Regions from separate parts of the Pseudoalteromonas sp. MMG033 genome, predicted to be linked through region 3. Evidence: predicted binding sites of a transcription regulator. Region 3 holds the regulator's gene; each other region holds the start of a gene.
The links. Region 3 encodes ArgR, which controls arginine synthesis, uptake and breakdown. Its sites were predicted from a motif close to ANTGAATANNTATTCANT; they were not measured.

Region 1 (10,619 bases), 1.8 Mb from region 3:
GCGCATTGATGATATCTGCTTTGATTTTTTCAGGCTTCGTGGTGGGCGCATAACGTTTAAGAGGTTGCCCATCTTTGCCAATTAAAAACTTGGTAAAGTTCCACTTGATGTTGTTGGTTAATATCCCAGGCAGTGCTGATTTGAGATATTGATAAAGCGGATGTGCCTGAGCGCCATTGACTTCAATTTTTTCCATCATGGTAAAGTCGACGCCGTAATTGATTAAGCAGCCTTGTTGGATCTCTGACGCACTGCCAGGTTCTTGTTTACCAAATTGATTACATGGGAAACCAATGATTTCAAGCCCTTCACCGTGAAGTTCTTTATGAAGTTGTTGAAGCCCTTCGTATTGCGGTGTCAAACCACATTGACTCGCTGTATTCACGACAAGTACAACTTTCCCTTTTAAATTTGAAAAGTCATAGGCTTGGCCCTGTAGGGTATTGGCAGTAAATTCGTAAAGCATTTATATCTCCAGTGATTTAATCGTGCACGATTTAAATGTTAGGCGATACACACGGTGATCGCAATAGAAAAGATCATTTTATGTGTGCAAGTAAAAAGTCGATCAGGAGTCGAACACGCAATGGCATTAAGTCTTTTCGGGGATAAACCAGCCAACTGGCATTATCGTTGACCTGATGCTCTTCAAGTAATGAAACAAGCTCGCCACTTGCTAGACTTTGCTCGGCAATGTCTTCCGCTAGGTGGGCGATCCCAAGACCTGAACGACAAGCATGCAGGATCGCTTGTGGGTTGTTACTTCGCCAATTACCAGAGACTTTGATCTCATCGATGCCTTCATCGCCAAGGAATCGCCAGCGATTGGAAATCGCAATCAGGCAATTATGCTGGGACAAGTCTTGTGGAGATCTTAAAGGAGGCGCTTTTGCCAAATAGTCAGGGCTTGCTAATAGTTTCATGTAGCGTGTACTGAGCTTACGGGCGATGAGTCTAGAGTCTTGCAGGCGCCCAAAGCGAATTGCTAAATCAAAGCCGTCCTCGACTAAATCGACATTGCGTGCATTGAAATCAAGGTGCACGTTGACCTCAGGATAAAGTTGGCAAAACTTAACAATGACAGGGGCAACTCGGTTTGCAACGAAATCGCCTGCACCAGTGATTCTGATCGGCCCTTTTGGGATGTGCTGGACGCCTTGCAACTCATTGTTGGCATCTATTAATGCGTGCTGAATGTCTTTCAATTTGGCAGCATAGGCAAGTCCTTCTTCAGTCAGTTTTATACTGCGAGTTGTACGCTGCAGTAATACCGTGCCCAATCTGGACTCTAACTGCTGTATTTGGCGACTCACATGGGAGGTGGAAACATCCAAAGCATTGGCTGCTTTGCTAAAACTACCATGCTCCACAACTGCTAAAAAAATATCTAACCCTTGCCACATATCATGTATCACCTGTGCAAATATGAGGGTGAATCATACTTCATTATTGCATGTGTGCAAAAGTGAATTGTCTTTTGAATAATGATCTTCGTTATGCATACCATTAAACTGTCTCGCAATTAAATAACATACCGTCATTGCAGGAGCAGTTATGCTTAACTTTAATTTTTACAACCCGACTGAGATCTTTTTTGGTGAAGGACAGGTAGCTGAAATAACCAAGGCTATCCCGAGTGAAGCAAAAGTATTGGTGGTTTATGGTGGGGGCAGTATCCATAAAAATGGTATTTATGAGCAAGTCAGTGCCGCTTTAAGCGAATTTAACTGGGGTGAGTTTGCTGGTATCGAGCCTAACCCGACTTATCAAACTTGCATGCAAGCTGTTGAAAAAATTAAGGCTGAAGAGTTTAACTATATTCTTGCTGTAGGTGGCGGTTCAGTGATTGATGGCAGTAAATTCATTGCTGCGGCTGCCAATTTTGAAGGCGAGCCATGGGATATCCTGAGCAAAGGCGCGGAAGTCAAATCTGCATTGCCAATTGGTGTGGTATTAACGCTACCTGCAACGGGATCAGAATCAAACAGCTTTAGCGTAGTGTCAAATAGCGAAACACATGACAAACTGCCGTTTGCTTCAATCCTTGTCCAACCTAAATTTGCAGTACTTGATCCAAAAGTGATGGAAACGCTCCCAACGAGACAATTAACCAATGGCGTTGTGGATGCATTTGTTCACACCATGGAGCAATACCTGACATATCCTGTTGATGCGAAGGTACAAGATCGATTCGCTGAGGGCCTATTGATGACATTGATGGAAGAGGGGCCAAAGCTGCTGTCAGATGACGTGGATTATAAAGTACGCGCCAATGTGATGTGGTCGGCAACCATGGCGCTTAATGGTCTCATTGGTGCGGGCGTACCACAGGATTGGGCAACGCACATGATTGGCCATGAGATCACGGCGGTTTACGGTTTAGATCATGCCCAGACGCTCGCAGTTATTTTACCAAGAATGATGTCAGAGCAAACAGAGCACAAACGAGAGAAACTACTGCAATATGCAGAGCGTGTTTTAGGACTGGATACCTCAGATGAAGCGCAAGCAATCGCATCGGCAATTGAATTGACAGAGCAGTTTTTCCACCGCGTTGATATGAAAACACGGTTAAGTGATTATGGCATAGGCGAAGAGGCGGTAGATAAGATCACGGCTCAATTGGAGCGTCATGGTATGACAGCACTGGGTGAACAACAGGCTGTTACACTGGATAAAAGCCGTCAGATCATTGCTGCGAGCTTATAAGCTATTAGCTGAGTTGGGCGTCAGATCGGCGCCCTTATTCATAATGATAATTTTTATTCTCTTACCTTTTGTCCTGCCGCAAAATTTCTACGTTTTATAACGCAAAACCATCGTTTTTGTTTATACCCTCAGGTACTCTTTACAATCACACAAAAATAATAGGGGCAATTATGATCAAAGTGTGGGACGGATTTATTCGAGGGTTTCACTGGCTACTCGCTATTGGCATTGCTGTTTTATATGTATCGGGAGACGAAGGCTGGCTTGATCTGCACTTTGTGACTGGATATGTGTTATTAGCATTGATGATCACGCGAGTTGCATGGGGTGTATTTGGTAGCGATACCGCCAAACTAAAAGCATTATTTCATCATCCAAAAGCGGTGGTTAAAGCACTTAAAAGTAAACGCGCGCACATTGGGCATAACCCTGCGGGCAGCATGATGGTGCTGTTTTTCTTTGTGGTTATTTTTGTCCAACTGATATCCGGATTAATGACCACGGATGACATTTTGATGGATGGGCCGCTAGTGAGCTATGTAAGTTACGATTGGGTAGAGCTTGCGGGTAGCATTCACAAGACCAATATTGATATTTTATTGGTTGGCATCGGTATGCATATCATTGCCATTTTACTGTACCGCATTAAAGGTATTAATCTGCTGAGAACTTTGCTGACAGGAAAAATGGCGTCATCAGATAAGGCCCCTGCCATTAAAAATGGTTTATGGGCATATGTTTTATTTATTTTAGCCGTGAGTGGTATTTTGTTTTTATGGGGAGGAGAGCCTCTCAGTGCGCTGTTGTAGTTTTAGCATTGTTCTTCGTCTTGCAGTGACATGCTTTTGTTATGTTCGTTTTGTTAATGTATTCAGATGCACACATAAAAAATGCAGGCGACATCAAAAGTTACAACATTTAGCATAGAGATATGACCTCTCTATGCTTATTTTCTGCTAATATAGCGCGATTTTCATGCAAGAAAGAAGTTAACTATGCTTACACCCTATTACCAACAAGAAACCAATAAACTCGTGATCAACCGTGAACAAGGCAGTCAATTTGCAAAGCAGGTGGCTGATGACTTCAACCCTTTGCACGATATTGATGCAAAGAAATTCTGTGTTCCTGGTGACTTACTGTTTTCATTGGTCCTTGATAAGTATGGTGTGAGTGAAAATATGCACTTTACCTTTGCAGGTATGGTTGACGAAACATCAGTGTTAGAGTTTCCTGAAGGCCGTGACGAGTTTGATATTGTTTCAAATGAAAAAACTATGTTGTCTGTGAAGCGCTCAGGCCAAAACAAGCAGTGTACTCAACTTGTAGAGAGCCTAATTAAAAACTATGTCGCCTTCTCTGGCAAAGCCTTCCCACATGTGATCATTCCACTAATGGGTCAGCAAGAGGTGATGATCAATCCGGCGCGCCCTATGGTGATCTATGAGTCAATGTCTATTCATTTGGATACATTAGACATTGAAGAGGTAACACTGGAAGCTGCAACGCCAGAGTTTAGTTATGAAGGTAAACGCGGCAAGATCATTCTGCGCTTTGAACTATTAAGTCATGGTGAAAAAGTTGGCTTTGGTGAAAAGCACATGCTGGTATCTGGCATTAAAGAATACTGCCAGCAGGCAATCGATGATTTGATTGCCTATTACAATGAGCGAAAAGTCACATTAAAGTAAGTAAAAAGCCAGCTATTAGCTGGCTTTTTCGTTATTAAAGCAACACTTTTTAATTAAATCTAAAATCACATTCTGGCTTGGTGTGATTTTATCCATATCTAAGTGCTCGTCCGGCTGGTGGGCTTGATTTATTGAGCCTGGACCCATGACAATGGTTTCACAACCTAACTGCTGTAAAAAGGGCGCTTCTGTGCAGTAATTCACGGCAATGGCTTTTTGTTTTGAGAGTTTTTCAGCTAACTTCACGAGCCCTGAGTCTGTTCGGCCACTAAATGCAGGTATTGGGTCGTGAAGCGCAATGACATCGACACAGCCGGGAAATTGCTCGTTGATCGGCTGAATGGCATTTAAGAGCATCTGTTCAAGTTCAGTGATACTCAAACCTGGCAGTGGCCGAATATCAATATGCAGCTCGCAGCATCCGCAAATGCGATTGGCATTGTCGCCACCATGAATATGACCTAGGTTCAAAGTTGGGTGCGGTACAGCGAAGTGCTCAATTGAATATTTATTCTTTAATTCTTCTTTTAAATGTAACAACCTTGAGATCACTTGTTGCATCACTTCGATGGCATTGAGGCCTCTGTCTGGATCAGAACTATGTCCTGAGCGTCCTGTGACACGGATAGCGCTACTCATATGACCTTTGTGTGTAAACACGGGCACCATGTCTGTAGGTTCACCAATGACACAGTATTTCGGTTTGAGGGAAGTGTGCTGGGCGACTTGTTGCGCGCCTGCCATGGTGGTTTCCTCATCCGCTGTGGCGAGGATCATTAAAGGTGCATTCTGGTATTTGCGATCAAGCTGCGATATTGCGGTGATCACAAATGCAAAAAAGCCCTTCATATCAATGCTACCAAGTCCAAATAACTTATTGTCTTTTTCAGTTAATTCAAAGGGGTTTGAATTCCAACGAGCGTCGTCAAAAGGCACAGTATCTGTGTGGCCTGCGAGCATTAACCCTCCATGACTTTCACTACTATTAAGCGGCTCTCTTCGGGCTAATAAATTATATTTACCGGGCGCATGTGTGAGCTCGGTGATCTCCACCTCAAACTCGAGATCGCGACACCAGTTAGCGAGCACATCGATAACGGCTTTGTTGCTCAGATCTAACGACTCATCAATAGCGCTGATTGATGGCTTCGCAATGAGCGTTTTATACATGTCGAGAAAATCTGGTACTGACATAATACTCCAAAATATTTATTCAAAGATGTTGCATAAAAATTTATATGTGTTTAGTATGAATATCAATTCATTTTTAAAGAATAATTATTTTAGGGGTGGCGATGCGAAGAACATGACATCTATAGCAAGTGTGACTCCCCAATCAACGAACTAAAGAAGAGTTATCGATGTTAAATGTTTCTATTATCGGCGCCAGTGGATATAGTGGTGCAGAATTAGCCAAATTACTAGCAAATCATCCTGAATTTAATTTGATCAGCTGCTTTGTGTCTGAGCAAAGCTTAGACAAAGGTAAGTTGCTGAGCGCGTTATATCCAGAACATAGCGGTTTACTGGATATCGAATTATCTCCACTTACAGAGCAAGCATTCGCACAAATTGCTGCGCAGTCGGATTACGTTTGCCTCTGCACTGACCATAAAGTAAGTGTATCTCTAGCGCCTAAATTTCTTGAGTTAGGGTTAAAAGTTTTTGACTTGTCGGGAGGCTTTCGCCTAGCTGATGCCTCTCAATACCAAACATTTTATGGATTTGAACATCCACATCAAGCTCTGCTAGATGAAGCTCAATATGGCTTGGCCGAGTGGTACTCTGCTGCAATTAAAGATGCACAGTTGGTTGCTGTTGCAGGGTGTTATCCAACCGCAGCGTTAAATGCATTAAAACCACTTAAAAATGCCGGGTTACTCACTGACTCGCCCATTATTATTAATGCGGTTTCCGGTGTTACAGGCGCGGGTAGAAAAGCATCTTTGGCTACACAGTTTTGTGAAGTGTCTTTATCTCCTTATGGTTTATTTAACCATCGTCATGGTCCTGAAATTACTCAGTATTTGGATCACCCAGTTCTATTTACACCACATTTAGGCAATTTTGCACGTGGGATCTTGGAAACTATCTATGTGCAGTTAAAAGAAGGCGTGGCACCTCATGAGGTTGAAGCTGCCTATCAATGCCTTGCGGATGAACCGCTTATTCGTCTCAAAGGCGAAAACATGCCATCGATTAAAGGAGCGGCAAATACCCCGTTTGTAGATATAGGCTGGCAACAACAAGATCAGCAGTTAATCGTGGTTGTCGCAATTGATAATTTACTGAAAGGCGCAGCGGGTCAAGCACTTCAATGTATGAATATTGTCAGTGAGTTTTCACCTACTTTGGGGTTAAAAGGATGAATCAAGTAGCAAAAAAAACTTGGGTGATCAAAGTAGGTGGGGCTGTATTGAATACCGAGCAAGCTGCACTTTCGCTATTTCAGGTTTTACACGATCTGAGTAAAGATCAAGACAAGCAGTTTGTACTCGTACACGGAGGTGGCGCACTGGTTGATCGCTGGCTAGAAGATGCAGGCTTCGCAACAGCTAAACATCAAGGCTTGCGGATAAGCCCTAAAGAGCAATTACCCTATATAGTCGGCGCTTTGGCGGGGTGCGCTAATAAACAGCTTATGTCACAAGCTATTGTTGCGGGACTAAAGCCTGTTGGCACTTGCTTGTATGAAGCGGGGTTTCTAGCTAAGCAAAAACTCAAGGCGCTCGGACAGGTAGGTACTTGTGTCGCAGAGGAAGAACTTGGGCTTTTAGATAACTTATTAGCGCTTGGACGTATTCCTTTAGTGAGTTCTGTTGGAATAGATCAAGATGGCGGTTTGTATAACATCAATGCTGATGAGGCAGCAGCCGCAATAGCACAAAACATTGGCGCTGAATTGGTGTTTATGACCGATGTGGAAGCGGTGTTAGATGCTCAAAAACAGCCTCTGCATTCGTTAGATGCAGCGCAAATCGATAAGTTAATACAACAGAAGGTGATTGTGGGCGGGATGGAGGTCAAAGTTAAGACCAGTCTTCACGCTGCCCAACATTTACGACGTGGTGTGTATATCTCAAGTTGGCAAAAGCCAGAAAATTTAATTGCCTTATTAAAAGGCGACCATGTCGGAACAAAAATTTTACCTTAGGATATAACATGACGCAGTCATTCATTACGGGCCTAGAGCTCGACCAAGCAGCACTATTAAAGCTATTCAATCTTGCGCACCAGATCAAAGCGCAGCCACAGGATTTTGCTCAGGCTTTGGCTGGGCAATCTATAGTTACTTTATTTGAAAAACCAAGCTTACGGACTCGTTTATCATTTGATATTGGGATCAATAAACTCGGTGGCCATGCTGTCTATTTAGATCAGCAAAATGGTGCAATGGGTAGTCGTGAGTCGGTAAAGGACTTTGCACTGAATATTTCTACTTGGGCTGATGCCATTGTCGCCCGCGTTAACCAACATAGCACGCTATCAACACTTGCAGAATTTGCCAATGTCCCCGTAGTGAATAGCTTATGTGATCTGTATCACCCGTGTCAGGCTCTGGCTGATTTTATGACATTACAAGAAGTGTATGGTGATGTGAGCGGCTTGAAGCTGGCATATTTGGGTGAGGGGAATAACGTGACTCATTCACTCATGTTGTTGGCTGCGAGTTTAGGCACTGATTTTGTTGCAGTATGCCCTAAAGGTCATTCACCCGATGCGCAAATCGTTAAGCAAGCAGAGCAGATGGCTGCCGTAAATGGTGCCAGTATTTTGATCAGTGACCGTGTAGAAGCGGCAGCTGGGGCAAATGTGCTGTATACAGACACTTGGGTGTCAATGGGTTCGAATGTTTCATTAGAGCAAGCAAAAGATACATTCATGCCATATCAAATTAATACTCAGCTGTTAGAACAGACTGGGGCACAAACTGTATTGCATTGCCAGCCTGCGCATAGAGAGTATGAAATTACGTCTGCCGTAATGGATGGCGACAATTCAAAAATTATTCAACAAGCTGAGAACCGGATGCATGCCCAGAATGCGCTACTGGTCACTTTGTTAAGCAAGCAATTTTAAAAGGGTTAATAAAAGATGAGTGAAGTAAAGAAGGTAGTTTTGGCGTATTCTGGCGGATTAGACACGTCTGCCATCGTACCGTGGTTAAAAGAAAACTACGGGTGTGAAGTAGTCGCCTTCGTTGCAGATGTTGGTCAAGGTGAAGAAGAGCTCGCTGGTGTAGAAGAAAAAGCCATTGCTTCAGGTGCCAGCGAATGCCATGTCGTTGACTTAAAAGAAGAGTTGGTAAGTGACTATATTTACCCAACTTTGCAAACCGGTGCTATTTATGAAGGTACTTATTTACTTGGGACATCGATGGCGCGTCCTATCATTGCCAAAGCTCAGGTGGAAGTAGCCCGTAAAGTAGGGGCCGATGCGTTATCTCATGGGTGCACGGGAAAAGGTAATGATCAGGTTCGTTTTGAGTCTTGTTTTGCTGCGTTAGCACCTGATCTCAAAGTGATTGCACCTTGGCGAGAGTGGACGTTATCTAGTCGAGAGTCGTTGTTGGATTACCTAGCACAAAGAGATATTCCGTGTGCCGCTTCAGCAACAAAAATATATAGCCGCGATGCCAATATTTGGCATATTTCTCACGAGGGGGGAGAGCTTGAAAATCCCTGGAATCAGCCAAGCAGTCAAGTGTGGACTTGGACCTCATCACCTGAGCAAGCGCCCGATAAACCTGAATTTGTTTCTGTTTTAGTGGAGCAAGGTCAAGTCGTTGCTGTCAATGGTGAACGATATAGTCCATACCAATGCTTAGTGACGCTCAATGATATTGCAGCCAAACATGGTGTTGGCCGTGTTGATATCGTGGAAAACCGTCTTGTCGGGATGAAGTCTCGTGGCTGTTATGAAACACCAGGTGGTACTGTGATCATGGCTGCGCTGCAAGCGATTGATGAGTTGGTACTAGATAAATCAAGCCGCAAATGGAAAGAAACGTATGCCAGCGAGTTTTCACATTTGGTTTATGATGGCCGTTGGTTTACACCACTCAAAGACTCTATTTTGGCAGCGGCACAGGCATTAGCAGACTGCGCAACGGGTGAAGTGGTGCTAAAGCTATATAAAGGACAAGTCGTTGCCGTTCAAAAGCAATCCGTGAATAGCCTATATAGTGAAGACTTTGCCACATTTGGTGAAGATGATGTGTATGACCAATCGCACGCAGAAGGGTTTATTCGTTTGTTCTCGCTTTCAAGTCGAATTGCGGCGTTGAATAAGCAAAAACAGTCCTAGTTGGTAAAGGAGTTATACGTTATGGCACTATGGGGCGGGCGATTTTCTTCAGGCCCAGATCAAGCTTTTAAGCAATTTAATGATTCATTACCTTTTGACTATCAGTTGGTTGAGCAAGATATTGTCGGTTCAATTGCATGGGCTGGTGCACTTGAGCAAGTCGGAGTTTTGACAAAAGAAGAGCGTGGGCAGCTTGTCGCTGCTCTAAACTCACTGTTAGAGGAGTCAGTGCAAGATAGGGCGTCGATTGCAAGCAGTGGTTATGAAGATATTCACTCCTATGTTGAGGCGAAGCTGATAGAAAAAGTTGGGGACTTAGGCAAAAAGCTACATACGGGCCGCAGTCGCAATGATCAGGTTGCTACGGACTTTCGCTTGTGGTCACGTCAAACCGCTGAGCAAATTGTCACGGCAATTAAGTCATTACAATGTGCGCTTGTGCAATTGGCTGAGCGAGAGTTAGAGACTATTTTACCTGGTTATACCCATTTGCAGCGTGCACAACCTGTGCTGTTTAGCCATTGGTGCATGGCGTATGTAGAGATGTTAACCAGAGATGTTTCACGTTTGAGTGATGCCATTGAACGTCTCAATGAATGTCCGTTGGGATCAGGCGCATTGGCGGGTACGGCTTACGCCATTGATAGAGAACACTTAGCGACACAGTTAGGGTTTAAAAATGCGACGCGTAATAGTTTAGATGCCGTCTCAGATAGAGACTTTGTGGTAGAGCTACTAAGCTGTGCGTCTATTTCAATGATGCACCTCTCGCGTCTTGCTGAAGATATGATCTTTTATAATAGTGGTGAGTCAGGCTTTATTGAATTGGCAGATAACGTGACGTCTGGATCATCCTTAATGCCGCAGAAGAAAAATCCAGATGCGCTGGAGTTAATTCGAGGTAAAACAGGA
Region 2 (10,619 bases), 490 kb from region 3:
GCTAATAAAAACCCATACCGAACTCAATTATGCATGGGCATTATGCGCCGCTTTATTAGCCGTTAGCGTGTTATTACCGGCATTAGATTTGCTCTTCTCACTAGAAGAAGAGCACTCTCACTAAGGCTTAAAGCCAAAGTAGCTTAATGCCAGTAACAATAATAGTGAAACTCAATACAACGCAAAGCGTATTAAATAGCTTATATACACCTGCACTTTTCACATAGTCACCCGCAATTTGCCATCCAGCTAGTATGCCATTCAAAGCAAAAATAATGACACATAACGTGGTTGCAACTTTGAACCAAATGGGCTCAAAAAAAGCCAGTAAACTTTGATGATCGGTAACTGGCTGATTTACCAAAAGCCCTATCAAAATCAACGTATATAAAACAATTAAAGCATTACTGACCCGTTGCAATACCCACTGTTTAGTCCCTGAGCGCGCAATTCCAGTTATAGCCATATCCACACTCCAATTCCAACACTCAATACAATGCCAAGACCAATAGCGACACGGGAAATCATGCAGCCACTTGCCAGCTCTTCACAGTAACCAAACTCTTGAATGATATGCTTCACAGTACCTAGGCAATAGTAGCCCAGTGCCGTAAGCAGTCCCCACACAATAAACTGTACAAGAAAGTTCTCAGTGAACAAGGCTGATAACGTAGTGAAGTTATCTTGCGATTGAATTGCAAAAATTAATAGTGGCAATAAAACAACCAAAGCAGCCCATACAATGACACCACTGACGCGATGCAAAATAGACGCATAGGCTGTAATAGGGAGCGCCATTGTCTGTATCGCCAAATTAGTTGGCCGTTCTTTTCTCATATCAAATACCTAAACTTAAACGTGAACAAATGCTAACGCAAATCATTACCACTTACAAATTTAGATTAATTAATGTCTAGCTGATTAACCCTCTTAAAGTAAGAAAAATCAGTATTTATATTGAAAAGCAGTGCAGTAGCAGTGCAGTAGCAGTGCAGTAGCGGTGCCACTGCACTGGAATAGAAAGAGTTAGAAACCTAGCGGGATATTAAATGCAAAGAAACCAACTAATAGTGATGTCCAAAACAGTAAAAACGCCACTGAATAAGGCACCATCATCATGATCACATCACCAAAACTCAAATCAGGCTTGTACTTACGCATAAAGGCTAAAATAACCCCAGCATAAGTCATCATAGGTGTAATGATATTCGTTGAGGAGTCTGCAACACGGTAAGCCGCAGCAACCAGATCAGGCGTCATCGCTGGGTTTACTTGATACAACATTGGAACGAAGATGGGACCAAGTAGCATCCATTTAGACGTTAACCCACCAACAAACAAGTTGATCAGACCCGTGGTGATCACAAAGCCGATAATAAGTAGGATTGGGAACTCTTGTAAGCCAAGTGCTGATAAGCCACTTGCACCAATATAGGTAATATAAGTGCCTAAACCTGAATACCCTAAAATACCCAAAAAGTTATAACAAAAGAATGTCAGCACTAGGATATAGCCCATGGTGTTCATTTGCGCGATCATCGCTTGTACGACATCCATCAAGCTCTTGAATTTACCTGTTGCCACACCAAATGCAGCACCAACAATGGTAAAAACTAAAGTGATCAATAGGATGACATTGTTCAAATAAGGTGTGACAACTTTACCTGAAGCCGTTTCATATGGTGCCAATGGCCCTAAAGCAAGTGCAACCACAAGCCCAAGTGATAACAACAAGCCCCAAAACGCCGCTCTTAACCCTTTTTTCTCTTCTTCTGTTACAGCAAAGTTTGATAGGTCCATGCCCTCTGGTAATTCATAAGGTACATTTTTAAACCTTGGTTCAACAAACTTTTTCGTCACCCATGCACCAATACCTACCAACATAAATGTCGAAACAAAAATAAAGTAATAATGCATAGTCGCTGGCGTAAGTGACTCACCTGTTGAGGACTCAAATGGCACGCCTTGAGACTCTGCAAAGATTTGCGCATTTAAACCGATGATCACATCAACCGGTGTAGCTGGGATCAAGTTAGCACTAAAACCTGCTGACACACCGGCAAATGCTGCCGCCATCCCGATTAATGGATTCTTTCCAAGCCCTGCATAGAGTAAGCCTGCCAGTGGGATTAAAATTAAGTAACCTGCGTCGGTTGCTATGGAACTCATGATCCCCAAAAAAATCAAAGCTGGCGCTAAGTAAGTGTCTTTTAGACGAGTACCTAGTTTTTTGATAATCGCATTAAACAGCCCTGAGCTTTCTGCAACACCGACACCCAGCATAACAATTAGGATAACGCCTAAAATGCCATTGCCAAAGCCTAGCCAGTTTTGCAGTAATGCATTATCAAAAAACCAAACAACATGTTCAGCATCAGTCATATTTTTGATGGTATGCGTGATTGGGCTACCATCGGCACCTTGGATTTCGAATGTTAACCCGCCGATCAAAGCCGTCAGCGCAAATGCACCGACTATAAACCACATAAAAATAATAATGGGATCTGGAATTTTTTTACCTGCTTTTTCAATGAATGATATCACCCCACCACCATTCATTTTTGCTGTATCAGTAGCTGACACTTAACCTCCTTAGTATTAAAAAATTTATAATTAGCTGTGCTTTCTCAAGGTACAAACGTGGCATTCTACTCAATTTTTACTCAATTGAGAAAAATTTTAGTTGAGATAGCTTATTATTGAGGCGAAAGAATACAGAGATGCGGCATGTTTTTTTAAACAACTAAGCTTTATACATAAATTTTTTTAATAGCGTATTTCTCACTTTTTCCCTCCATTAAAAAACAATATTACACAAGCGCCATATTCAGAAAAAATTAATAAAATCATAAACAAAAACAAAAAGTTCAGTAATTAAACAGTTTGAAAACTCTCAATTTAGTGCTGCGATGAAAAAGGAACCACAAAGAACAAAAAGGAAATCAACATGAAGAAAATAAATAAAATATATACTTTGTCCCTGCTTACAATGACCTGCTTGAATGTGAATGCGGCTCCTCTACAAGAAAACAACATCGCAGATATTTGGTTTGGTGAATACCCAAAAGTGGAGTATTTCGTCCCAAGATTATTTGCAGGATATTGGAATACAGGCGATACCCACCAGTGGTCAAACAACTGTTATAACTATGCAGCAAACCGCATTTCCCCCACAAAAGCCAAATCTCAACCTGGCTATGCCAGTGGACACAGAGGCTTTGATACGAATAGACGTTCTTGCGCGGGTGTCATGGAGGGTGCGAGAAGAGATGGCTTTACGCCAATCCCTCGCTCTCAATGGGCTAGCAAAAAGGCCAATACCAATAGTGTAAGAACCCTGATGGCTTTGGTGTTAGCACCTAACAGAGACTATCACTGGTACCGCAGAGACTTTAGTGGTCAATGGTCCCACAAACCTGGAAGTACAGCTGTTACTCACCTAGATAACTCCGGCCGTGTCATTACCGATCCAGAAAACGCTGATCGCGGTATATACACGACATTCTGTGGCTATTTTGAAGGACAATCATCGCTATTTCTTCCTTATAAAATCCAATTCTACGTCACGCAAAACCGAGGGGAAACCTTTGTAACTGGAGAATTTGAGGCTGATGACCCTTTCGGGCCAAGCCTTGCAAACTCCATAGAGCAACCAAAATCGACGGTTACACTGCTTAAATACTCAGGTCGTGAAAACCCATCCGTACCCATTTCACAACTTGATGATTATTTAAAATACCGTCTCTCTGAAGTTGCAGCGTTGCAAGACACTTCCATTATTCGTAAAGAAGTCGCGCAGCCAGGTGAACCTCTGCTTCCAGGAAAATTAGGTTACTCTGGAATATTAATAGATGATGTTGAGGGCGTTTATTTTAATGCTGGTGATAAAGTTCTGATCAGCGAGGATGAGATCAAAGTGCTCAGTCAAAATCACACGCAATCCCATACTCGAATGGCCTCGTCACAGGACCAAGGCCAAGGTATAGGCTTCACTAAATCGCACCTACTTGATCTATCGTTGGAACAAGATCTAATCGATTTTATAGAAGCAAAATAACTAATACATTAGGGTAGCATGCTACCCTATTTATCATATATTTAGATTATTTTGACAATAATTACCCCACCTTCCTAAACAGCTACCCATTGGATAAATAACGGCAACATTATGATTTTATTAATTTTAAATAATCAACATCTGACAAAAATCTGCCGCCCAACACGCAAAAATTAAACAGTCATTACAATAAAGCTACTTATTACGTCACCATTCGCAACAATAGCCAACCTATATTGCGATTACCTAAATTACCAAATAAGGGTACATATATTGCTTAGTTCCTAAAAACGGACTTTTGGGACAAACATGCTTTCAATCAATCACTTTTATAACAGACATCGAATGTCTTCACATAAAACAGCACAAGCACAAGAAACGCTCACAGAGCAATTAAGTACAGGAAAGCGCATTAACTCTGCCAAAGACGATGCAGCAGGTTTGCAAATAAGTAATCGCTTAACAACGCAAGCCCTAGTCAAAGAGCAAACTCAACGAAATATCAATGACGGGATCAGTTATGGTCAAGTGGCCGATACGGCCCTCTCTGAAGTAACTGAGTTGCTACAGCGCATGAGAGTACTGGCTTTGCAGGCTGCCAATGGCAGTAACAGTGACGAAGATAGAATAGCGATTAATCTGGAAATGCAGCAAAACATTGAAGCCATTGATGGCGTAGCCATGAATACAGAGATTTTTGGTAAAAAACCGTTATTAAGCTTACAAGAAGAGCCTGAACCCACTCCATTAGATAACGTGCAATTACTTAATGAAGCCTTTAGTAACGGAATATCAGCAACATTACCCTCAGGGTATCGCTCCTTTGGATTGATCCCCGCAGACTCGACCAATGTGAGAATTTATATTGACTCTTATGGCGCGAATGATGACCTGCAACTTTTTAATGCTCAAGGCCAACATTTAATTGGCAAAGACTTATCGCACGACAGTGCCAATATAGAAGCTAAATTGTTTACTTCACAAAACGGTTATCACGGCCACGAAAAGTATGATAGCAGTCTTTTATTCGACGGTGGTGGGTATAACTTTCCAGCCACAAATATACGGCAAATTAATGGCATGAATTTTACTTTTTCAGGTGATGGTCATGGCGGTGGAGACTATCGCGAAGAAGTCATTATTGATGAGGTGACAGAACACTTGCTCGTCAGTGTTACTGAAGTCACAAACGGTATATTTGAAATAAGAGCTAGCTGGGACTCTATGCCCGACAGCATTTCAGCACCTGCATTACCCAGCGCTAAAGATGGTCCCATGCTCATAACAGCCAAAGACGATGCCATTGGCGAAGATGGCTTTATTATTTTTGACGACATAGATGCCAGCACGCAAAGCCTTAATATTGCAGAGCTCTCAGCGGATACGCAAGCAGGTGCGCAAACATCTATCACCGCCATTGATGCAGCACTTAAGCAAGTGGGGAAGTTTAGAGCAGACATAGGTGCTAAGATGAATGCCCTTGAAAGTATATTTCGCAATCAAAGCAATCAACATACCCAGTTAAGCACTGCTAATCAAAAAATCGTAGATGCTGATTTCGCATACACTATGTCGCAAAGTGTAAAACAAGACATCTTACAACAAAGCCAAATTGCAATCACGACACAAGCGAAGCAAGCGTTTCAACAAAGTATGACACAATTAATTCAATTGATAGGGTAATAGAGCATATTACAACATCGTTTAACAGTGAGTCAGCGCGTAATATCATGGTCTTTTATTACACGTTAACTCACTTAAGACGTCAGAAATCAATGACGCTTTCTAGGCCCCATTCGCACTAAGTCTTTGCCATTTTCAAATACATCTTGGGTTACCCAACGTCCTAGTAACAATTGATGTTTATCATCAAGCACGGCAACAAATGGACGGCCATTACTATTATGCGTAGCTAATGCAACCCCTTCGACATTTTCTAAACCTAGGCCGCCGTTTTCTACTAACAGTAAAAATGCTTCTAATTCTGCTAAGCTCGTTATTTCATCTTGATCAGTGATCATATCTATTTACTCTCTTAATGCTCTCTTTTGCTTGTTGGTTATCATTATTTGAATTGATAACACAAGCACATCTGTATTAAAGGCCATTATATCCCGCATTATGCACACCAGCCACTTAGGCATTTATAGGTTAAGCATCAAAACGCTTAAAAAGTATGATTAAAGTAATACATTCAATTATTGGGATTGCCGCGCAACCCACTCTTGCCGTACACTCATGGCCATTAATGCATTTATTTTTGAGGTTGTAATGGCTGAACCTGACAATAAACCCTCTGGCTTCTTTAGTCAGATGCTATTTAACATCATACTCCCAGTCGTGATCCTAACGCGATTTTCAGGAGAAGAACATTTAGGCCCATCTCTTGGTGTCATTGTCGCTTTAGCTTTCCCGGTCGGTTTTGGATTATGGGAACGCAAAAAAACAGGCAAGTTTAACTTTATATCCGGTTTAGGGATCGTGTCTGTGTTATTAACAGGCGGCATAAGTTTGCTCGAATTAGATGCAAAATATATTGCTATCAAAGAAGCCTTGATCCCTGGTGTGATAGGGGTTGCCATTGTGGTAAGCCAATATACTAAATACCCATTATTAAAAACCATGCTATTTAATGAAAATGTCATGGACATCCCCAAAATTGACTCAGCATTAAAAGAAAAAGGAAATTTAGACAAATTGCCTAAAGTGCAAATTGTTGCGTCAAATATTTTGGCAGGCTCATTCTTTTTATCATCAGTACTGAACTATGTACTTGCAAAAATGATTGTCGTCAGCCCTGCAGGCACAGAAGCCTACAACAATGAATTGGGTCGCATGACCGCATTGAGTTATCCAGTTATCGTACTGCCAACCATGGTGATTTTCTTTGTTGCACTCTATTACCTAATTAACTCACTAAAAAAGCTCACGGGGTTAAAAATGGAAGACATGTTTATTGAACAATAAACCAAGTGTGTGCATATTTACGATAAAGGGGCTTAACTAGGCCCCTTTTTCATACCCTTTCTCGGTTTTTTGGTAACCGAGTCAGGTCTAACTTCAAAACTTTAGAGCGCCGCTGATAGTTGTACAGGGACTTTTTCTTAGCGGGTAGATCTTCAATGCTTGCACAGTCAAAGCCCTGTTCTAAAAACCAATGAATACTGCGCGTAGTCAGTGCAAACAACGCTTTATAGCCTTTACGACGAGCTTTATTAATGACAGTACGCAGTAAAAAACTGCCTCTGTCCGCATCGCGATATTGGGGGTGAACCGCCAAGCTGGCAAACTCCCCAACCTGCTCCTCAGCAAAAGGATAAAGTGCTGCGCAGGCAATGATCACGCCATCTCGCTCAATGACCGTAAATTGCTCAATTTCCATCTCAAGCTGCTCTCGAGAGCGTCTAACTAAATACCCTTGTTCTTCCAGAGGCCTTAGTAAATTCAACACGCCGTTAATGTCTGAAATGGTCGCACTACGTAATTGCTCAGAGCTTTGCGGCGCTATCTGCGTACCTATCCCATCGAGAGAGAACAGCTCTTGTAGCAAAGCACCATCCTCTTGATAACTAACAAGGTGGCAGCGGTGTACTCCACCACGGCAGGCATCAATCGCAGCATGCAAAAATACCGCTGCGCTTTTACAAGGTGAGTTACCACCGTGCTCTGTGGCTAACAACTGCTCCGCTTCATTAGGCATTAATTCGGCGACGGCTTCACCACGTTCATCTAAGATGCCCGCTTCGTGACAAAATCCAAGCATTTTGTCTGCATCAAGACGCAAGGCAACTTGAGTTGCTATCTCTTCTGCGGTTAAGTTGAAGCTCTCTCCTGTCACAGAGGCTGAAATAGGCCCAAGTAAAACAATACTATTATTGTCCAGCTGATGACGAATGCCCTCAACATCAATACGCCTTACGCGACCAGAGTGGTGATAGTCTACACCTTCATCGATGCCAATCGGCTGCGCGATCACAAAATTACCACTGACAACATTCAATGATGTGCCAGACATTGGCGTACTACTCAATGACATTGACAACATTGCGGTAATATCAAGCTGCATGGCGCCGCTGACTTGCTTGATTATCTGCAATGACTCACTATCTGTGACGCGGATCTGGTTATGAAATTCACTGTGGATCCCAGCATTAGCCAATGCTGTATCAAATTGAGGCCTCGCCCCAAATACCAACACAATTTTAATGCCTAGACTAGTTAATAGGGCCACATCGTTAATAATGCTGCGATAGCCAGACTGATCAACAGCCTCCCCACCAAGCATGACAACAAATGTTTTACCACGGTGAGCGTTAACATAAGGGGTAGATTGACGAAAACCATCGACAAGTTCTGTAGTACGCACGAGCTAGTTACCTTTTTAGCACTGACAAATCACAATCACACAGAGCTTCATCATAAGGAATAAAAAAACAAAATAAAAGAATTTTTATTCTTTAAATTTGAATTTTAATTCCAAAAGGCAACGTGATAAATATGGTAACCCACACACAAAAAACACTATGTTTTGTTAAAAACCGTAAACTTAGATACACATGGAGTGTACTCCACCAATTCTTAACCACCTTACCAAAATGAGTCAGACTAATTATTATTCATAAAATTAAAAACGCTATGAACATTGTTAATACCTGAACATTTCTCACTTTTGAAATGACTAATTTGAATTGATCAAAAACGCATAGCAGGGTTAGATATATAAGAAAGATTAATTTTTAACCAACAATCCAATGATAAAGGAAATGCAATGAACAAGAAATTAGCAACCACAGTGGTAGGTCTAGCAATGGGATTAGGTACTTCGATAGCGGTACTTGCAAGTAATGGTCACGGTTATACACATGGCTGTAATTGGCAGGTACATGGCACTTTAGAAGCATACTGTGGCTATCAAGCTTATGTTTGCCAATGGGGAGGAACCCCTGGACATAACTGCCGCACTATTAAAGCACAATGCATGATTGATTGCGCATAAACATAAACCCGAGTGATAAGCTAGCTTATCACTCATTCAAATGTATCACGTCCACACGTGAACAAAATAGCCTGATAAATTCATTAGCTCCTTAAATAAATAATGTCATTAACTTAAATTTATTATGCACATTTTTCACTTTAAAAAACTAGGATCCATATATCTCGAATATATATGAATTTAAATCACCACCTTATTTATTGACAAAAAATACACAAAAACATTACCTTTTCTGGGTGAACAAATTTCGTTCACTTAAAACAATGATAAAGGAAATAACATGAATAAAAAAATCGCAATGGCGGTGATCGGCGCTGCAATGGGACTGGGTACTTCACTTGCGGTATCAGCAAGCAATTTTGCTAATTATACCGATGGTTGTAACTGGAAAAGGTTTGGTACACTAGAAAACTACTGTGGTTATCAGTTTTATGCATGTCAGTGGGGTGGTACACCAGGCTATAACTGCCGCACCATTAAAGCTCAATGTATGCGTGATTGTGCATAATACGCACAAGTCAGAGCGATAACTGTCGTTATCGCTCACTTATTTATAAGTAGGTAACCTAATGAATATAATAAAATACCTCGCCTTATTTGTGATCACTTTAGGACTAGGCTGGTTCGGTGGCACTTATGGCTTGCAAGCTGTGCAAAATATTTTCGCCAGTCAACAAATAGAAAAAGGCGATTATGCATTGTATGGGATAAATGAACAGACACAGGTGAAGCTATATACAACACAATGGTGCCCGTTTTGTAAAAAAGCCACCGAATATTTAGTCAGTCGAAAAATCGAATTTATCAAAGTCGATATTGAGAAAAACCCCGAAGCATTGAAAGAGTTTGAAGCATTGGGGGGCGAAGTTTTGCCCATTATTTTAGTGTCTGATGGCTTGATCAGAGGCTTTAATGAAGCCGCACTAGAGTCACAATTAAAAAGTAAAAACTTACTCTAATCTCCTGACCCTAGACACCTTTCATTCACCTGACGTGTTAAGCGTGAAAATGGATAGGCGAGCATGCTCAACTCGCCTCACTCAGACTCAAAATATGTCGTGAAAACCAATCAGCACATCACTTGCAAAGATCACCCTCTCTGCGGAGTGTAATGCTGTGCCCACAGCTGGTTATTAAAGCGATTATTAGGGTCGAGACGATGTTTAAGTGCAAAAAACGCCTCTGCATTTGGATACGCTGAATGAAATTGCGCTGTCGTCGCATGCAATTGATAGGGTAAATAATAAGTGCCTCCCTCAGCAATAGCAGCGTCAACCAAAGCTCGACTCCAGGTTTGCACCTGCTGCTGCGCATGCTCTGATGTGCCCTGTCGATAATAAACAACAAATGCAAACACCTCTTCTTTTGCCCATGCCAATAGAGACCCAGTGTCCGCATAGGCATGTCGAACAGATACATTGAGGACATTCACCTCATAGCGTGTAAATATATCCGCCATCTTTGTCGAGAAGCGGTCAAAATGCGCAACTGGCACAAAATACTCCCGCAATGCATACGTGGTGTTTACTCGGCTACTTGGTTCAAGTTCTTTAACATCATAGCTTG
Region 3 (10,619 bases):
CTGTACTCATCAATCTTAGAGGTCAAAACAACCGTAGGAACATTGTGACTCAAAGTTAACTGGACGACTTCTGCATCCATTGCATCAGGCAATGTTAAATCTACCAAGGCCAGTGTGTAGCAATTGCTCGCAAGTAACGCTTTACTTTCCTTGAGAGACCAAGCAAAGTCTATATCGACACTTAGATGTTGTGATGCCAGATGGCGTAAGATCTGTTGGACAACCTTACTATCTTCAACAATCAATACTTTTTGCATGGAAACTTTCTCTAGTGACTGCAATGAGAAATGTAGCTATACAAGTATTTAACAGACTCAAATACTTTAATACTACAGACATAAGGGTGAAATATACGCGATTTTTGTGACAAAAAAAACCTGCACCGCCCCTAAATGGTAAACAAATTGTAATGGGCAGCAAATATTGCGAGTTAGTCTCATTGACTTTGAAATCAACGTTAAAAACGATTTAAATGTAGGCGATAAGTGAAAACACGAGGAACCCCATGGCAGCAGTACCTAAAATAGTATCTAGTTTACTACTACTTTGCGTCAGCACATTCAGTGCTGCTAATAGTAATCAACAAGGCACATTAAGCTTTGATATAGATCATCAAGTCACCACAAAACACAAAGCCACAATTAATGGCTCAAGAATAAACTATACCGTTTCGACTGGCACTCAGCCTTTGTGGGATGACGAGGGGCATCCAATTGCATCTTTACACTACACTTATTACAAAAAAGACAAAGTAAAAGATAATGCAAAACGCCCGCTACTCATTTCATTCAACGGTGGTCCGGGCTCAGCTTCTGTGTGGATGCACATAGCTTATACTGGTCCTCGTGTTCTAAAAATAGACGATGAAGGATATCCACTTCAGCCTTATGGACTAAAGGATAACCCCTATTCTGTTTTAGATACCACAGACATAGTTTTTGTGAACCCAGTCAACACTGGCTATTCACGTGTCTTGCCTGATAAACAAGGCAAAATGCCGAGCAAAGACGTTCAAAAAAAGCGTTTTTTTGGTGTTAACGCCGATGTTAAATACCTCGCCGCTTGGCTAAACACCTTTATTAATCGTCATGACAGAGCGTTGTCACCTAAGTTCTTAATTGGTGAAAGCTACGGAACAACACGTGTTGCAGGGCTTGCACACGAACTGCAAAACCAGCAGTGGATGTACTTAAATGGTGTGATCCTTGTCTCGCCAACAGACATCGGTATTAAGCGTGAAGGCCCTGTGAAAGCGGCTAACAGATTACCTTATTTTGCGGCGACTGCTTGGTATCACAAAGCACTCAACAATGAGCTACAAGATAAAGACTTACTTGAAGTATTGGAAGAAGTTGAAGCCTATACCTTGAACACCTACTTACCTGCGCTTGCCAAAGGCGCAATGATCAGTGATAAAGAGAAACAAGCCGTCACTGCTCAAGTTGCCAAATATTCAGGGTTATCAGAAAAGTTTGTCGCACAGAACAATTTGGATATTCCAAATGCTGCATTTTGGAAAGAGCTGCTTCGAGATAGAGAAATGACAGTTGGCCGACTGGACTCAAGATATTTAGGCATTGATAAACGCGTCGCTGGTGACATACCGGATTATTGGCCTGAACTCACGTCGTGGTTACACTCATTCACACCAGCAATTAATCACTATTTCCGCCAAGAGCTGAACTACAAAACTGACATAAAATACAACATGTTTGGCCCCGTCCATCCATGGGATAGAACTCTAAATACCGTGGGTGAACGTCTTAGATTAGCAATGGCTCAAAACCCATATTTACATGTCATGGTTCAATCTGGGTATTACGATGGTGCCACCAACTATTTTGATGGTAAGTATAATTTATGGCATTTAGACCCAAGTGGTAAAATGAAAGACCGATTAAGCTTTAAAGGTTACCGCTCTGGTCATATGATGTATCTGCGTTATGAAGATCTTAGACTCTCTAACGAAGATTTAAGAGATTTCATCATCCAAGCATTACCTAAAGCAGGTGAAGCCGCTAAATACTAACTTTGGTCGTGATGTGGAAGCACACTTCCACATCACGACAATAACGTAACTCTTTATTTTTATACCGTCATTACATCCCAACCTATAACTGACTCTTCAGTACTTCAAAAACCATCTAGTTCACAAGCTTTATATCCTTGAATAGATTAATTCAATGCTTCCGATTACTTTTTGGGTATACTCTTCATATTAAAATAAAATGAGATTGTCTATGAGTGATCAGTTTAGAGTTGTCTTTGTTGGGTTTAACGCCGACACAGATAGCCACAATGCCATGGAAAGCCTAGCCACCAAACTGGGCGTGTCACAGCAAAAAGTTATTGCATTTACTCAAGGGAAACCCCTGTTTGGCGCCGCTGAAAAAAGTAAGTGCTTAAAACAGGCCAAACTCCTAGCAATTTATGGATTCCAAAGCAAAGTGCAAGCCGTACAAAGCAGTATGACAAACGCCCCTCAAGTTAACAATGCTGCAAATGAACGTGTATTTGAAGCGCTTGATTACATCACCAGTAGCCTGATCAGAATCGAAGAAAAGTTAGAAGAACTTGAACAGCGTATCGATGGACAAAACAAAAGTAACGAAGAAAAAGAAGATGACGGCTGGGAAAATGACGAGTTATTCGATGAACTTGACCTAGATGCAGAGCCCAAGCCAAGGTCCAAAAAGCTTTTATATACACTGTTAGCCGTATTATTCATTTTACTTATTGTACTCGGATTTAGTTTGGCTTTCCCTGAAATGGTTCAGTTCTAATGAAAGAAAATTCAAGTTTAAATGTAGAAAAGTCGGAAACACGCAAAAAAATTCGAAGTTCAATAAGAGCGCAAAGAAACAGTCTTGATGAAAATTTTCAAACTTCTGCTGAAATCGACCTTAGTATTAATTTTTTTCAACACGAAAACCCACCTAAAAACGCCGCAATTGGGGTCTACTTACACAACGACGGTGAACTCAGAACTAACCTTTTAATTCAATCACTTTGGGAAAATAATATTCAAGTATACTTGCCCGTGATCCACCCCTTCAGCGGCACCAGTTTACTGTTCCAAAAGTATGAAAAAAACTCAACCATGATTCAAAACCGCTATGCTATCTTAGAACCTAAATTGAATTGTTATGAAATTTGCCCAATTGAGCAACTGGATTACTTGTTGATGCCTTTAGTTGCTTTCGACGAGCACGGTAATCGATTAGGCATGGGTGGCGGCTATTACGACAGAACGTTAGCTAACTACTATTCACAAGGGTGGGAAAAGCCCAAATTGATAGGATTAGCACATGACTGCCAAAAAGTCAGTGAATTGCCAATTGAAGCATGGGATGTACCTTTGCCTGCAATACTAACCCCTACCCAATATTATCAGTGGCGCTAACATAACCCACTGCTAAAAAATCTGCGCTTAAGAGTGTAATTTATTGTCATACAATTCGAGTGTTTAAGCGTATAATCTCAACTTAATTAAAGACAACAAAGTGATTACGTTATGACACAAGATGAAATGAAAAAAGCGGCAGCATGGGCTGCGCTTGAACATGTAAAAGAAAACACCATTGTCGGTGTCGGAACAGGTTCCACTGTCAACCATTTTATCGATGCACTCGGTAGCATCAAAGATGATATTAAAGGTGCGGTTTCGAGTTCAGAAGCATCAACAGAAAAACTAAAAGCACTCGATATTGAAGTCTTTGAGCTTAATGATGTTGCACAATTAGATGTGTATGTTGATGGTGCTGATGAAATTAACGAACATGGACACATGATTAAAGGCGGTGGTGCGGCGTTGACCCGTGAAAAAATCGTTGCCGCGGTTGCTGACAAGTTCGTTTGTATTGTCGATGAGAGTAAACATGTTGACACGCTGGGCAGCTTCCCATTGCCGGTGGAAGTTATACCAATGGCACGTAGCTACGTTGCTAGAGAGCTGTTAAAGCTTGGCGGCGATCCGGTGTATCGCCACGGCGTCGTCACTGACAATGGCAATGTCATTTTAGATGTACATGGATTAAGTATCACGGATCCAAAAGCGCTGGAAGAAAAAATAAACCAAATCGTCGGTGTTGTAACCAATGGGCTATTTGCTCACCGTGGTGCAAATACCGTAATTACAGGGACTCCAAAAGGTCCACAAACTAGGTAATAGGAATGAGTCATGAGTAAGGTATCTTTGTCTAAAGATAAGATTAAAATATTATTGTTAGAAGGCGTGCACCAAAGTGCAGTCGAAACATTAAAGCGTAATGGATACAGTAATATTGAGTATCTCAAGACATCGCTGCCTGAAAATGAGTTGATTGAGCGTATCAAACATGTTCACTTTGTCGGTATACGCTCACGCACCCACCTCACAGAAACAGTCTTAAATGCGGCGGAAAAACTCGTTGCTGTTGGTTGTTTTTGTATTGGTACAAACCAAGTAGATTTAGATGCAGCAAAACGTCGTGGTATTGCCGTATTTAACGCGCCATTCTCAAACACACGTTCGGTTGCAGAATTAGTACTCGGTGAAATCTTGTTACTACTTCGTGGTATTCCGAAGCGAAACGCCATGGCACATCGCGGCCAATGGCTTAAATCTGCTATAGGCTCTTTTGAAGCTCGCGGAAAAACCCTAGGTATCATTGGCTACGGTCACATCGGCACACAGCTTGGCATCATGGCTGAAAATATCGGTATGAAAGTCGAGTTTTATGACATAGAAGACAAGCTCACTCTTGGTAATGCACAGCAGGTGCAAAACCTGACACAGCTGCTGCAACGTGCAGATGTGATCAGCCTACATGTACCAGAAACACCGCAAACTAAAAACCTGATCGGTATGGCTGAAATTGAAGTCATGAAACAGGGTGCGATCCTAATCAATGCATCACGCGGAACCGTTGTAGATATTGACGCCCTTGCAGAAGCGCTACAACATGAAAAACTTGCCGGTGCTGCCATTGATGTTTTCCCGGTTGAACCGAAATCAAATGATGAGGAGTTTGTGTCGCCACTGAGAGAGTTTGACAATGTCATTTTAACGCCGCATGTGGGTGGCTCTACACAAGAAGCACAAGAAAATATCGGTATTGAAGTGGCGGGTAAATTAACCAAGTACTCAGACAATGGCTCCACTGTCACAGCTGTAAACTTCCCTGAAGTATCACTGCCAGAGCTGTCTAACCGCAGCCGTTTATTACACGTGCACGAAAATAGACCGGGTGTGCTTACGCAAATCAACCAAGCGTTTGCTCAACATGGGATTAATATCGCTGCTCAGTATCTGCAAACAGACGATTGCATTGGTTACGTAGTTATTGATGTAGACAGTGACCACTCAGAAGTTGCGTTAAAAGAACTAAGTGCTGTTGAGGGGACGATCAGAGCGCGTATTTTACACTAAATGTGTAATACATGAGTTGACAAAAGAGCCGGCAAACTGCCGGCTTTTTAATGACTGATTAAACAGTTAATCAAAATAAAAAAAGCTGCTTTAGAAGCAGCTTTTTATCAGGGTCATTTCTGGGCATTAAGCCATGAAATCAACACCTTCTTTAATGTCTTTTTCAAGCGTCGCTAACATGTCGTCTTTTGCTTTTTGTTCAAAAGCGCTTAGCTCGCCGTATGGTAATAGCTCTTCAACACCATTTTTACCAAGACGGATAGGCTGTGCAAAGAACTCTGCATCGCCAGTGTTACCTTCAACGTATGCGTACTCAAATACGTTTTCTTCGCCTTGAAGACCTTTAACTAGTGAGAAGCAGAAACGCGCTGCTGCTGCACCCATTGAAAGCGTTGCAGAACCGCCACCCGCTTTTGCTTCAACAACTTCAGTACCCGCGTTTTGGATACGCTTAGTAAGAGAAGCAACTTCCTCATCAGAGAACTCAACACCTTCAACTTGAGAAAGAAGAGGTAGAATAGTTGTTCCAGAGTGACCGCCGATAACAGGTACTTTTACTTCTGATACATCTAGGCCTTTAAGCTCTGCAATGAATGTTTCAGCGCGGATAACATCTAGTGTTGTTACACCGAAAACGCGTGCAGCATCATAAGTGCCTGCTTTTTTGAATACTTCACGTACAATTGGTACAGTGCCGTTTACTGGGTTTGTGATGATACCAACAAACGCCTTAGGGCAGTTTTTAACGATACCTTCAGCCAGAGTTCTAACGATACTCGCGTTCACATTGAACAGATCCGCACGGTCCATGCCAGGCTTACGTGGCATACCAGCTGGGATCAAAACGATGTCTGCGCCTGCAAGTGCAGGATCTAAGTCATCTTTACCGTAACCAGCAACTGACACAGCAGTTGGGATGTGAGAAAGATCTACAGCAACACCTGGAACAACTGGTGCAACATCGTATAGTGCTAGCTCAGAGCCTGCAGGCAAACCGTTTTTAAGCAGAAGAGACAATGCTTGACCGATACCACCAGCGGCACCTAATACAGCAACTTTCATTATAATTCTCCATATATTGAAGGTAGGAATTTTGTGTGCTGTAAAGATAATGAAAAGCGAGGGTAAAGACAAATTTATCCGCGTTATTTTCAAGATTTTTTCGACTATAGTTGTAAACAAGAGACAACTTTGTCGCAATTTGCCTTTACGATATACCATGAAAATTACTCCAGCGTTAAAATTTGGGTAACTGTTGGGATTTGTGTAAAATCGGGCAACCAAAATTAATAGAAGAGATGTATATGCAAGCGCAAGACAAACAAGAAGCCTTAGTTAAAGCCTTTAAAGCACTTTTAAGAGAGGAAAACTTTGGCTCTCAGGGCGAAATCGTTGATGCGCTAAAAGATCAAGGCTTTGACAATATAAGTCAAAGTAAAGTATCAAGAATGCTGAGCAAATTCGGCGCGGTTCGCACCAGAAATGCCAAACAAGAAATGGTTTACTGCCTGCCAGCAGAAATGGGAGTCCCAACAGCAAAAAGCCCACTGAGACAGCTTGTTATCGATATCATGCACAATGAGATGATGATCATTATCAGAACCAGTCCCGGTGCAGCACAGCTGATTGCTCGTCTGCTAGACTCTTTAGGCAGTGCAGATGGTGTATTAGGCACAATTGCAGGTGACGACACTATTTTTATCGCACCCGCAAAAATATCTGAGATTGACGCGACTTTAGACAAAGTAAAAACCTTGTTTGACAACGTTTAGATTTAATCGTCAGTCATTATTTGCGCCATCTCTTTCAAAAACTGTAAGGATGGTGCAAAAAAAGACGCGCCCATATCCGCTTCAGAATAATCTAATAGTGGATCGTAACAATCTTGCCCTGATAGCAAACCGAATCGACTCATTAGTACCGTCTCAAATGCATTCCCGTGAGCCGCACAACTCAGATTAATGCTACCTTGCTCAAACACATCCCCAAACGGCATACTCTGATCCAACAGCAGCACTAGCCCTTGTGCATCTTTAAGCTCTGCACGACTAGCATGACTGAATGCCACTGCCGGCTCAATCAGCTTATTATCTAAGCGCGTACGGCCCATCAGCGCCTCTTGCTCATCAATTGTAAGTTGCTGCCACCTCGCCAAATCAAACTTCACTCGCTGAATATGAATGTAGCTGCCTTGATGATCTAGTCCTTCGGGGTTATCAACTAACGCGACTTTACGCTTAAAGCGACCGTGAGGTGACTCACTGGCGTAAATAAAGCCGTTAAAATTGCGCCCATCCAAAAAGCGAAAACCGCGAACATGCGCAACGAGTTCAACACAGCCTCCCAACATATGTAAGACACTTTGCGCAAATAGATGATTTACATCTTCTCTATCTGAGCGAATGACATAAAGCAAATCAAAAGGCTGACTATGTATTAAGTGATCGGTAGAACGAATATGAGGAAAGCTTTTTAGTTCAGGTGGTATAAATTCAGGATAGATATGAGGCCAATATTGGGCACCAATCGCGACGAAGCTGCTAAGCATAGATTCAGAGAATCTATCACTTAATTCATCTTGCAGTCGCCCAGCTTGCGCTAGTGCTTCTCGCACAGCTTCATCCTGCCCTTCAAGCACATTGAAGAATAAATGTAAGCCATGCAAGTTTGCCTCTGCACAGATCCCCGATTGCGGCTGGGCCATACCTTTTCCTTATCGTTTATCGCTCTAAGAAAAGAAATTTACCGCATGGGGCTTAATTTTTAAAGAGATAGGTTTAGACAAATCTAACGGTTTGTCAGCAGGTTTTGCTATTTCTAGCTGTTGACCCTGTAATTCTATGGCATACAAATACTCAGTACCCACAAACCTCTCTTGATTCACTTGGATCGCACCATGGTCGGTATTATAAAGTTCAATGTGGCTCGGCCTGACAAATATTTTCCCCTTGTCTTGTCCGTCATTTTGCTGAGTTAATGAGTTCACTTGCCCAAATTGAGTGCTAAATGCCCCATTACCAGCATGTGTTGCATCTAAATAAATCCCTTGGCCTAAAAACTCTGCAACCACTTGGTTTTTTGGCTGATGGAACAATTCGGTTGGGCACCCTAATTGTGCTATTTGGCCTTTGTGCATAATGGCAAGTCGATCTGAAAAAGCGAAGGCTTCATCTTTTGAGTGACTGACAAAAATCGCAGATACTTTTTGATCTTTGATAATACTGCGTATGTCACTGATAAGTTGAAAGCGAACTTGCGCGTCTATATTTGAGAAAGGCTCATCTAACAGTAACAAGCTCGGGCGATAAGCCAGCGCTCTTGCAATAGCGACCCTTTGCTGCTGACCACCAGACAACTCATGCGGGAAGCGCGCGGCATAAGCACCTAAATGCACCAGCTCTAACATTTCAGATACACGAGATTGCTTTTCAGCGCGGCTTAACTTTCCTAGCCCAAATGCAACATTTTGCGCTACCGTCAAATGCGGAAATAAAGCATAGTCTTGAAACATCATACCGACATTTCGATGTTGCGGCGCGACAAATATGTTTTCACCGTTGACTTGGTTCTGGCCAATTTTAATACTGCCTTGTTGCGGCCTGATAAGTCCGGCAATGGCTTTAAGTGTGGTCGTCTTTCCACATCCGCTGGCGCCTAACAAGCAGACGATTTCATTTTCCTTTACCTGCAAATCAAGGTTGTCGATCACAGCATGACCGTCATAACTGTATTGCAAAGATTCTATAGCAAGACTGTACATTATGTTTGCTGCTCCATTGAGCGGTTAACCAAATAAAGCGGGATTAACCCAACCAGTACGATAAACAAGGCAGATATTGATGCTAACTCTAACTGTTCATCGCTTACAAACTGAAAAACATGGGTTGCGAGTGTTTCAAAATTAAACGGCCTGAGCAGCAGTGCTGCCGGTAGCTCTTTCATACACTCAATAAATACCAATAAACCCGCGGTTAATATACCGCGCTTTAATAGAGGAATATGTACGCGACCCAATGTCTGCAGATTATTTTTGCCCAAAGACGCACTCGCCATATCAATACTTGGGCTGATCCGCACAAAACTCGCTTCTACAGCACCCTGAGCTATGGCGTAAAAGCGCACTACATACGCAAAAACAAGTGCAAAAATGGTACCACTGAGTAACAGCCCGGGTTCAAATCCAGTACCATCCAGCCAGCGGTTTAAATAGTCATCAAATAATGTGAGAGGCAATAACACCGCGATAGCTAAAACGGTACCAGGCAAGGCATACCCCATACTCGCTACCTTCCCCGGAACGCTCTTGGTTTTTTGCTCGCCTATACGCTGATAAAACACCACCAAAATACTAAAGCAAATAGCGATTGCGCTGACATAAAGACTGATTTTTAAACTTTGCCACGCATAATTAAAAAACGCGTCATTCCAAGCCTGATCAAAATAACCAATCGCGTAACTGGTCAATACGCCCACGGGAATAAAAAACGCAACAATCAATATAAGGCTGCAAAAACCTGTCGCCAACCAGCCACTTCTACCGCTCAGTTCATATAGGCTGGTATCATTTACACTACTTTGACGCTCATGTACGACCTTACTTTTACGGCTCATTTTTTCTAGTGACAATGCAATGAAGAGAAACAGCAACATGATCCCTGAAATTTTTGCTGCGGCAGTGAGAGAATAGTAACCGAGCCAAGTATCATAAACAGCAGTAGTGAGTGTACTGACTGCAAAATAGTGCACCGTAGCAAAGTCCGCCATCGTCTCCATGCTTATTAAAGCAAGTGCAGCAACAATGGCACCACGGGATAAAGGCAGACTTACTTTGAGAAAACTCTGAAATGGCGATAAGCCCATTAACTGGCTAGCCTGAACCAATTTGAAGGACTGCTCTCTAAGTGCTGTTTTAAAGATTAAGTACAAATAAGGGTAGAGTACCAAAGCTATCATCACAATAGCACCTGGCAAAGTGCGTATATCAAAGAACCAGTAATCATCGGGACTCGTCCAGCCAAACCAGTCTCTCAGAAAGATCTGCACAGGGCCTGCATAATCCAATAAATCTGTATACACGTAGGCAATGATGTAGGTGGGCATCGCAAGTGGCAGCATTAAAGCCCACTCAAACACTCGCTTTCCGGGAAAGTGGCAATATGCTGTTAACCAACCAAGGGGTAGTGCAATTAATGAGCTCAGTAACAACACC

Region 1: a site for ArgR is predicted at 5,649-5,666, ahead of argC (N-acetyl-gamma-glutamyl-phosphate reductase). Genes of this name have one in related genera too.
Region 2: a site for ArgR is predicted at 8,499-8,516, ahead of argA (amino-acid N-acetyltransferase). Genes of this name have one in related genera too.

What each region holds. Positions count from the first base shown of each region.
Region 1 is NZ_CM170070.1:823,274-833,892, reverse strand. It holds gene AC2CZC_RS03985 (glutathione peroxidase) at 1-466, opposite strand, end outside; gene AC2CZC_RS03980 (LysR family transcriptional regulator) at 540-1,403, opposite strand; gene AC2CZC_RS03975 (iron-containing alcohol dehydrogenase) at 1,555-2,709, shown strand; gene AC2CZC_RS03970 (cytochrome b/b6 domain-containing protein) at 2,880-3,518, shown strand; gene AC2CZC_RS03965 (DUF3581 family protein) at 3,705-4,400, shown strand; gene argE (acetylornithine deacetylase) at 4,416-5,594, opposite strand; gene argC (N-acetyl-gamma-glutamyl-phosphate reductase) at 5,762-6,769, shown strand; gene argB (acetylglutamate kinase) at 6,766-7,554, shown strand; gene AC2CZC_RS03945 (ornithine carbamoyltransferase) at 7,563-8,480, shown strand; gene AC2CZC_RS03940 (argininosuccinate synthase) at 8,496-9,707, shown strand; partial or broken gene argH (argininosuccinate lyase) at 9,729-10,619, shown strand, end outside.
Region 2 is NZ_CM170070.1:2,130,809-2,141,427, reverse strand. It holds gene AC2CZC_RS09365 (hypothetical protein) at 1-124, shown strand, start outside; gene sdhD (succinate dehydrogenase, hydrophobic membrane anchor protein) at 128-466, opposite strand; gene sdhC (succinate dehydrogenase, cytochrome b556 subunit) at 457-837, opposite strand; gene AC2CZC_RS09350 (AbgT family transporter) at 1,027-2,583, opposite strand; gene AC2CZC_RS09345 (hypothetical protein) at 2,948-4,057, shown strand; gene AC2CZC_RS09340 (flagellin N-terminal helical domain-containing protein) at 4,367-5,740, shown strand; gene AC2CZC_RS09335 (hypothetical protein) at 5,830-6,078, opposite strand; gene AC2CZC_RS09330 (VC0807 family protein) at 6,329-7,024, shown strand; gene argA (amino-acid N-acetyltransferase) at 7,074-8,423, opposite strand; gene AC2CZC_RS09320 (hypothetical protein) at 8,826-9,053, shown strand; gene AC2CZC_RS09315 (hypothetical protein) at 9,334-9,561, shown strand; gene AC2CZC_RS09310 (glutaredoxin family protein) at 9,623-10,012, shown strand; gene AC2CZC_RS09305 (FAD-binding oxidoreductase) at 10,144-10,619, opposite strand, start outside.
Region 3 is NZ_CM170070.1:2,622,398-2,633,016, reverse strand. It holds gene AC2CZC_RS11480 (GGDEF domain-containing response regulator) at 1-257, opposite strand, end outside; gene AC2CZC_RS11475 (S10 family peptidase) at 506-2,029, shown strand; gene AC2CZC_RS11470 (hypothetical protein) at 2,241-2,783, shown strand; gene AC2CZC_RS11465 (5-formyltetrahydrofolate cyclo-ligase) at 2,783-3,403, shown strand; gene rpiA (ribose-5-phosphate isomerase RpiA) at 3,515-4,168, shown strand; gene serA (phosphoglycerate dehydrogenase) at 4,181-5,410, shown strand; gene mdh (malate dehydrogenase) at 5,537-6,472, opposite strand; gene argR (transcriptional regulator ArgR) at 6,715-7,182, shown strand; gene AC2CZC_RS11440 (Dyp-type peroxidase) at 7,185-8,114, opposite strand; gene AC2CZC_RS11435 (ABC transporter ATP-binding protein) at 8,139-9,170, opposite strand; gene AC2CZC_RS11430 (ABC transporter permease) at 9,170-10,619, opposite strand, start outside.